2 linked regions of the Azospira inquinata genome follow. The protein of the gene in region 1 interacts with the protein of each later gene in a pairwise test. Links are inferred from orthologs where the notes say so. Each region holds a gene or a part of one and is shown on either strand. Other genes may lie near its edges. The genes, in order: Azoinq_RS13565 and Azoinq_RS06580.

Evidence for each region.
Region 2: the proteins of Azoinq_RS13565 (region 1) and Azoinq_RS06580 interact in binary tests that used the Escherichia coli proteins (3 or more experiments, as listed by UniProt). The link is inferred for Azospira inquinata from one-to-one orthologs.

What each region holds. Positions count from the first base shown.
Region 1 is NZ_CP064782.1:2,984,516-2,988,216, reverse strand. The notes cover bases 299-3,683. They hold Azoinq_RS13565 (2-oxoglutarate dehydrogenase E1 component), read right to left. Parts: upstream 3,328-3,683; coding sequence 499-3,327; downstream 299-498. Other genes in these bases: gltA (citrate synthase), read right to left, coding at 3,447-3,683; odhB (2-oxoglutarate dehydrogenase complex dihydrolipoyllysine-residue succinyltransferase), read right to left, coding at 299-475. In the rest of the region: more of odhB, read right to left, coding at 1-298; more of gltA, read right to left, coding at 3,684-3,701. UniProt on the Escherichia coli protein: E1 component of the 2-oxoglutarate dehydrogenase (OGDH) complex which catalyzes the decarboxylation of 2-oxoglutarate, the first step in the conversion of 2-oxoglutarate to succinyl-CoA and CO(2).
Region 2 is NZ_CP064782.1:1,437,996-1,441,200, reverse strand. The notes cover bases 104-2,992. They hold Azoinq_RS06580 (ATP-binding cassette domain-containing protein), read right to left. Parts: upstream 2,555-2,992; coding sequence 653-2,554; downstream 104-652. Other genes in these bases: Azoinq_RS06575 (HD-GYP domain-containing protein), read left to right, coding at 2,698-2,992; thrH (bifunctional phosphoserine phosphatase/homoserine phosphotransferase ThrH), read right to left, coding at 104-553. In the rest of the region: more of thrH, read right to left, coding at 1-103; more of Azoinq_RS06575, read left to right, coding at 2,993-3,205. UniProt on the Escherichia coli protein: Genetic data indicate it may be involved in ribosome assembly or function.

The sequences.
Region 1 (3,701 bases):
CGGCCACAGGAGCGGGCTTGGCCTGGGCAGCCACCGCATCTTCCTTGGTGACCCGACCACCCCGGCCGGAGCCTTCCACGCTGGCGGCGGACACACCCTTTTCTTCCAGGATCTTGCGGGCAGCCGGGCTGGCGGTACCAGCGGCCACGGCAGCGGCAGGGGCCGCCGCCACGGGCGCGGGAGCAGCCGCAGGTGCCGGAGCGGGAGCCGCAGCAGCGGCACCGGCAGCCGCCTTGGCTTCCGTATCCAGCTGGGCGATCACTTCGCCCGCCACCACGGTTTCCCCGTCGCCCTTGATGATCTTGACGATCACCCCAGCGTCGGGAGCCGGCAATTCCAACACCACCTTATCAGTTTCAATATCAATCAGGTTTTCGTCCCGGGCGACAGCTTCGCCTTCCTTTTTGTGCCAGGAAACCAGGGTCGCTTCGGCGACGGACTCGGAGAGTTGCGGCACTTTGACGTCGATAATCATGATCTACGTATCCTTGTGTCTCGTTAGTTAAGTTTGCCCAGGGCTTGATCCACCACAGCCTTTTGCTGTTCCACGTGCTTGGCCAGGTAACCGACGGCCGGCGCGGCGGCGGCCGGACGAGCCACCACGTGCAGGGTTTGCCCCTTCTTCAGGGCCGCTTGCAGCCGGTGGGTCTTGGCGTACCAGGCGCCCTGATTGAGGGGCTCTTCCTGGCACCACACCAATTCCTTGGCATTGGGGTACTTGGACAGCTCTTCATCAAAGCGGCGGTCGTCGAAGGGATAGAGTTGTTCCACCCGAAGCAGAACGATGTTGTTCAGCTTGCGTTCGTTGCGGGCGGTCACCAGGTCGTAATAAATTTTGCCGGCGCAGGCCACGACCCGGGTCACCTTCTTGGCATCCACCTTCTCGGTTTCACCGATGATGGTCTGGAAGGTGCCGTTCGCCAGTTCGTCCAGGGAGCAGGTGGCCAGGGGGTTGCGCAGCAAGGACTTGGGCGTCATGACGATCAAGGGCTTGCGTTGCTTGCGCACCATTTGCCGACGCAGCAGGTGGAAAATCTGGGCCGCGTTGGAGGGGTAGCAGACTTCCCAGTTGAACTCGGCGGAAAGCTGCATGTACCGTTCCAGGCGGGCGGAGGAGTGTTCCGGACCTTGGCCTTCGTAGCCGTGGGGGAGCAGCAGGGTCAGACCACAGGCCCGGCCCCATTTGGCTTCCCCGGAGCAGAGGAACTGGTCGATCACCACCTGGGCGCCGTTGGCGAAGTCGCCAAACTGGCCTTCCCAGATCACCAGTTCATTGGGTTCCGCCGTGGCATAGCCGTATTCAAAAGCCATGACCGCGTTTTCGGACAGCACGGAATCGAAGCACTGAATGGTGGCCTGCTTGTCTTGCAGATTGGCCAGGGGCACGTAAATGCCCGAATCCCACTTTTCCCGGTTTTGATCGTGGAGAATGGCGTGGCGGTGGAAGAACGTTCCCCGCCCCACGTCTTCACCGGTAATCCGAATGCCGTAGCCGGAGGTGAGCAGGGAAGCATAGGCCAGGTTTTCAGCCATCCCCCAGTCCACCGGCAGCTTGCCTGCACCCATGGCGGCCCGGTCTTCGATGATTTTCTTGACCCGGGAATGGAGGGTGAAGGTATCCGGCACAGCGGTCAGGCGTTGGGCCAGCCGTTGCAGTTCCTTCTTGGCAACCTTGGTATTGCCCAGTTCGGTGTACTTCTTGTTGATGTAGGGAGACCAGTCGTTGGCAAATTGGCGCTTGTAGTTAGAAAGCACCGGATCGGCCAACAGCTTGCCCTGGTCCAGAGCGGCCCGGTAGTCCTTGACCATTTGGTCCGGACCATCGGCGGACAGCACCCCTTGGGCCACCAGCTTGTCCGCGTAAACCTTGCGGCTACCCGGATGGGCGTGCACCTTCTTGTACATCAAAGGCTGGGTGACCATGGGCTCGTCTTGCTCGTTATGGCCCAGTTTGCGGAAGCAGACGATGTCCACCACCACATCCTTCTTGAAGGTCTGACGGAATTCCAGGGCCAGACGGGTCACCAGGGACACGGCTTCCGGATCGTCCCCATTGACGTGGAATACGGGCAATTCCACCATCTTGAAGATGTCCGTGCAGTACAGGGAGGAACGGCTATCCCGGGGGTCGGAGGTGGTGAAACCGATCTGGTTGTTCACCACAATGTGCAGGGTGCCCCCCGTGCCATAGCCCCGGGTTTGGGAGAAGTTCAGCATTTCCTGATTCACGCCCTGACCGGCCACCGCCGCATCCCCGTGGATGAGCACGGGCAGAACCTGGGCATGGGCAGCTTCGTCACCACCGCGACGGCGCTGACGGGCGAAGACGGAACCTTCCACCACCGGATTGACGATTTCCAGGTGGGACGGATTAAAGGCCAGGGTCAAATGGACCGGGCCCCCTTCCGTACCCACATCGGAGGAATACCCCATGTGGTACTTCACGTCCCCGGAGGACAAATCCACCTTCTTTTTGCCTTCAAATTCGGCAAACAGCAGGGAGGGAGATTTACCCAGGGTATTCACCAGCACATTGAGCCGGCCCCGGTGGGCCATGCCGATGACCACTTCCTGGATGCCGAACTGGGCGGCGCCGGTATGCACCACTTCGTCCATGGAAACGATCAGGGCTTCGCCCCCTTCCAGGGAGAAGCGCTTTTGCCCCACATACTTGGTGTGCAGGTAACGTTCCAGGGTTTCCGCAGCGGTGAGACGCTCCAGCAGGTGCTTTTTCTGATCCGGCGTGTAGTTGCCCATGCCCCGGATCGGCTCCAGCCGGTCCTGAATCCAGCGCTTTTGCGCCGTATCGGTCATGTGCATGTATTCCACGCCGATGGAGCTGCAATAGGTGGTCCGCAGGGCATCCAGAATCTGGTTCAGCGTGGCCCGGTCCTGGCCCATTTTGAAGGAGCCCGTATTAAAGGTCTCGTTCAGATCGGCATTGCTGAACCCGTAGAAAGACGGTTCCAGCTCATGGATCACCGGCCGCTCATGGCGCTTCAGAGGGTCCAGGTCAGCCCACCGGTTCCCCAGGAAGCGATAGGCGTTGATCAGTTGCAGGACGGAAACCTGCTTTTTCCCGCTGTCTCCATCCACGGCCACCGTGCGCACCGCGTTGTGCTTGGCCTGTTCGGCGAAGGCAGCAATCACGGGAGCATGGGGGACGTCCCGGGGGGTTGCGCCGGGCATTTGGGACAGCTTATCGAAGTAAGCCCGCCATTCATCAGAAACGGAGGCAGGATTCTCCAGATAGCTTTCATACAACTCCTCGACGAACGGCGCGTTGCCGCCGTACAGATAGGAGGTGCCTAAGTTTTGCATCATCATGGCAATCACCTGTGTGGTGTGATGTTATTTTCTGGGCCCCGTGGTCGGAGCCAACTGGCCGACGGTTAAAACCGCCGATCCGATGCGAAAAAGGGGCGGTCGCCCGCCCCTCTTCCGACTTACTTGCGGCCGGCCAGGGGGACGACGTCCCGCTTGGCGGAACCGACGTAGAGCTGACGGGGACGCCCGATCTTGTATTCCGGATCGGAGATCATTTCTTCCCACTGGGCCATCCAACCCACGGTCCGCGCCAGGGCGAAGATGCAGGTAAACATGGTGGTGGGGATGCCCAGGGCCTTTTGGACGATACCGGAGTAGAAGTCCACGTTCGGGTAGAGCTTCTTCTCGATGAAGTAATCGTCTTCCAGGGCGAT
Region 2 (3,205 bases), 1.5 Mb from region 1 along the record:
CCACGGGGAACTGGGGGAATTCCCGGATGACGTTTTCCGGCGGGCGGAAGAGGATGCCCGCATGGGCTTCCCCCAGCATATTGGTGTCGTTGTAGGAGTCGCCGGAGGCGATCACCTGGAAGTTGAGTTCCTTGAAGCGCTTCACCGCCTCCTGCTTCTGGTTGGCCATGCGCAGGTGGTAATTGACCAGGAAGCCCTGGGCATCCGCTTCCAGCTTGTGGCAGAAGAGGGTGGGGTAGTTGAGCTGGGCCATCAGGGGCATGGCGAACTCGTAGAAAGTGTCGGAAAGAATCACCACCTGATACTGCTGCCGCAGCCAGGCGATAAATTCCTTGGCCCCGGGCAGGGGGCCCATGTCGGCGATGACCTTCTGGATGTCGGGTAGGCCCAGACCGTGCTGCTTCAGGATACCCAGCCGGTAGGTCATGAGCTTGTCGTAGTCCGGTTCTTCCCGGGTGGTGCGTTGCAGTTCCGGAATGCCGGTCCGCTTGGAAAACTCGATCCAGATTTCGGGAACCAATACCCCTTCAAGGTCGAGACAGACGATCTGCACGGCAAGCTCCTTCCAGTTCGGGCCCGGGGTGACGGGCGGAAAAAACCTGGATTCTACCATTTCCCCCTGCCGCCCCGGGCCGTCCGGGCCGGGTGGGGCTTAAGGGGCGGGCAGCTCGTCCAGTTGGGTCTGGATGTCCAGCCAGCGTTCTTCCCCCGCCGTTACCAGACTGCTCAATTCCCCCTGGCGGCGCAGCAGGGGTTCCAGCTGGGCCTTCTGTTCCGGGGTGTAGAGGCTGGGGTCCGCCAGGCGCTGTTCCAGGAGCTTTAATTCCCCCTGCCAGGAGGCCAGTTTCTTTTCCAGCTGTTCCCCTTCCTTCACCAGGGGGCGGCGCTTGGCCAGCAGGGCCTGGCGGGCCGCCGCATCTTCCTGGCGCTGCTGGCGCCGTTCCGCCTTGTCCGCCTGCCGGTCCGGGTCCTGGTGGGCGGCGCTGCGCTGCTGGGCCAGCCAGTCGGTGTAGTCGTCCAGATCCCCGTCAAAGGGGGTCATGGCTCCCTCCGCCACCAGATAAAGCTGGTCGGCGGTGGTGCGCAGCAGGTGCCGGTCGTGGGAGACTAGCACCACCCCCCCGTCGTATTCCTGGAGGGCCAGATTGAGGGCCTCCCGCATTTCCAGGTCCAGGTGGTTGGTGGGTTCGTCCAGGAGCAGCAGATTGGGCCGGGTCCAGATGAGCAGGGCAAGGGCCAGGCGGGATTTTTCTCCCCCGGAAAAGACGCCGCAGGGCCGAGTGGCCTGGTCGCCCCGGAAATCGAAGCCCCCCAGGTAGTCCCGCAGTTCCTGCTCCCGCACCTCCGGGGCCAGACGGGCCATGTGTTGCAAGGCGGATTCGTCCGGACGCAGCTGTTCCAGCTGGTGCTGGGCGAAGTAGCCGATATTGAGGCCCTTGCCTTCCCGCCGTTCCCCGGCCTGGGGCGCCAGGGCCCCGGCCAGGAGCTTGATCAGGGTGGATTTCCCCGCCCCGTTGCGACCCAGCAGGGCGACCCGCTCCCCGGGCCGCAGGGTGAGGGAGAGATTGTCCAGCAGGGTTTTATCGTTGTAGCCGATGCGGGCCTGTCGCAGCACCAGCAGGGGGTCCGGGCTGGACACCGGATCCCGGAAGCGGAAGGTGAAGGGGGTATCGGCGTGGGCCGCCGCCACTTCCTCCATGCGGCCCAGGGCCTTGATCCGGCTTTGGGCCTGGCGGGCCTTGGTGGCCTTGGCGCGGAAGCGCTCGATGTAGCTTTGCAGGTGGGCCCGTTCCCGCTGCTGCTTGTCGTGGAGGGCCTGTTGCAGGGCCAGTTGTTCCGCCCGCTGACGCTCAAAGGCGGAGTAGTCGCCGGTGTAAAGCTTCATGTGGCCCTGCTCGATGTGCAGGATGTGGCCCACCACCGCGTCGAGAAAGTCCCGGTCATGGGAAATCATGAGCAGGGTGCCCCGGTAGCTCTTCAGCCAGCTTTCCAGCCAGAGCACGGCATCCAGGTCCAAGTGGTTGGTGGGCTCGTCCAGGAGCAGCAGATCGGAGCGGCACATCAGGGCCTGGGCCAGGTTCAGGCGCACCCGCCAGCCCCCGGAAAATTCCGCCACCGGCTTGGTGAAATCCGGGTCCCGGAAGCCCAAGCCGTGGAGCAGCTCCGCCGCCCGGGCCCGGGCGCCGTAACCGCCGATTTCCCCGTAGCGGGCATGGAGGGCGGCGATACGCACCCCGTCCTGGCGGGCTTCCGCTTCCTTCAGTTCGGTTTCGATGCGGCGTAATTCCCGGTCCCCGTCCAGGACGAATTCCAGGGCCTGATCCGGTAGGGCCGGAGTTTCCTGGGCCACGTGGGCAATGACCCAGGCGGCGGGCAGTTCCAGGTCCCCCTGTTCCGGGTGCAGGACGCCGGTGACCAGGGCGAAAAAGGAGGATTTACCGCAGCCGTTGGCGCCGGTGAGGCCCACCTTGTGACCGGCGTGGAGCTGGAGACTGGCGCCTTCCACCAGGGGGCGGCCGGCCCGGCCAAAACTGAGATTGCGTAGGGTGATCATGAAACGGATGCCGAAGGGGGAGGCGCGTATTGTAACGATGTCCCTCCTCTTCGGCCCGGTGTCAGGGGGTTATCAGTATTTTTGAATATCCTTAGGGGGCGGATTCAGTGATAATTGAAAAAATCTGATACCTCTTTTTGCCGATGATCAAGCTCATTCCCATTGATGCCCTGCAGACCGGTATGTACATCCACGATCTGAACCTGAACTGGATGGACCATAACTTCCTGCGCAATGCCTTTGCCGTGAAGGATGGGGACATCCTGCAACGGGTGCGGGCGACGGGGGTCCATGAGCTGTACATCGACACGGAAAAGGGCCTGGATGTGGCGGATGGGGGCACGGCCCCCACGGAAGAGGAAACCAGCCAGGCCATGGAGCGGCGCCTGGAGGCCATTGCCCACGACGAGCAGAAGCCCGTTCTGGCCGCCCCCCTGGAGGATGAATCCCGGCGGGCCAAGAAGCTCCACGGGGAAGCCAACCGGATCGTCAAAGACATCATGGGGGACATCCGCCTGGGCCAGCAGATCCAGATGGAAAAGGTGGAACCCCTGGTGGAAAAAATGGTGGATTCCATTTTTCGCCACCAAGACGCCCTGATTCCCCTGGCCCGGCTGAAAACCCATGACGAATACACCTTCCAGCATTCCG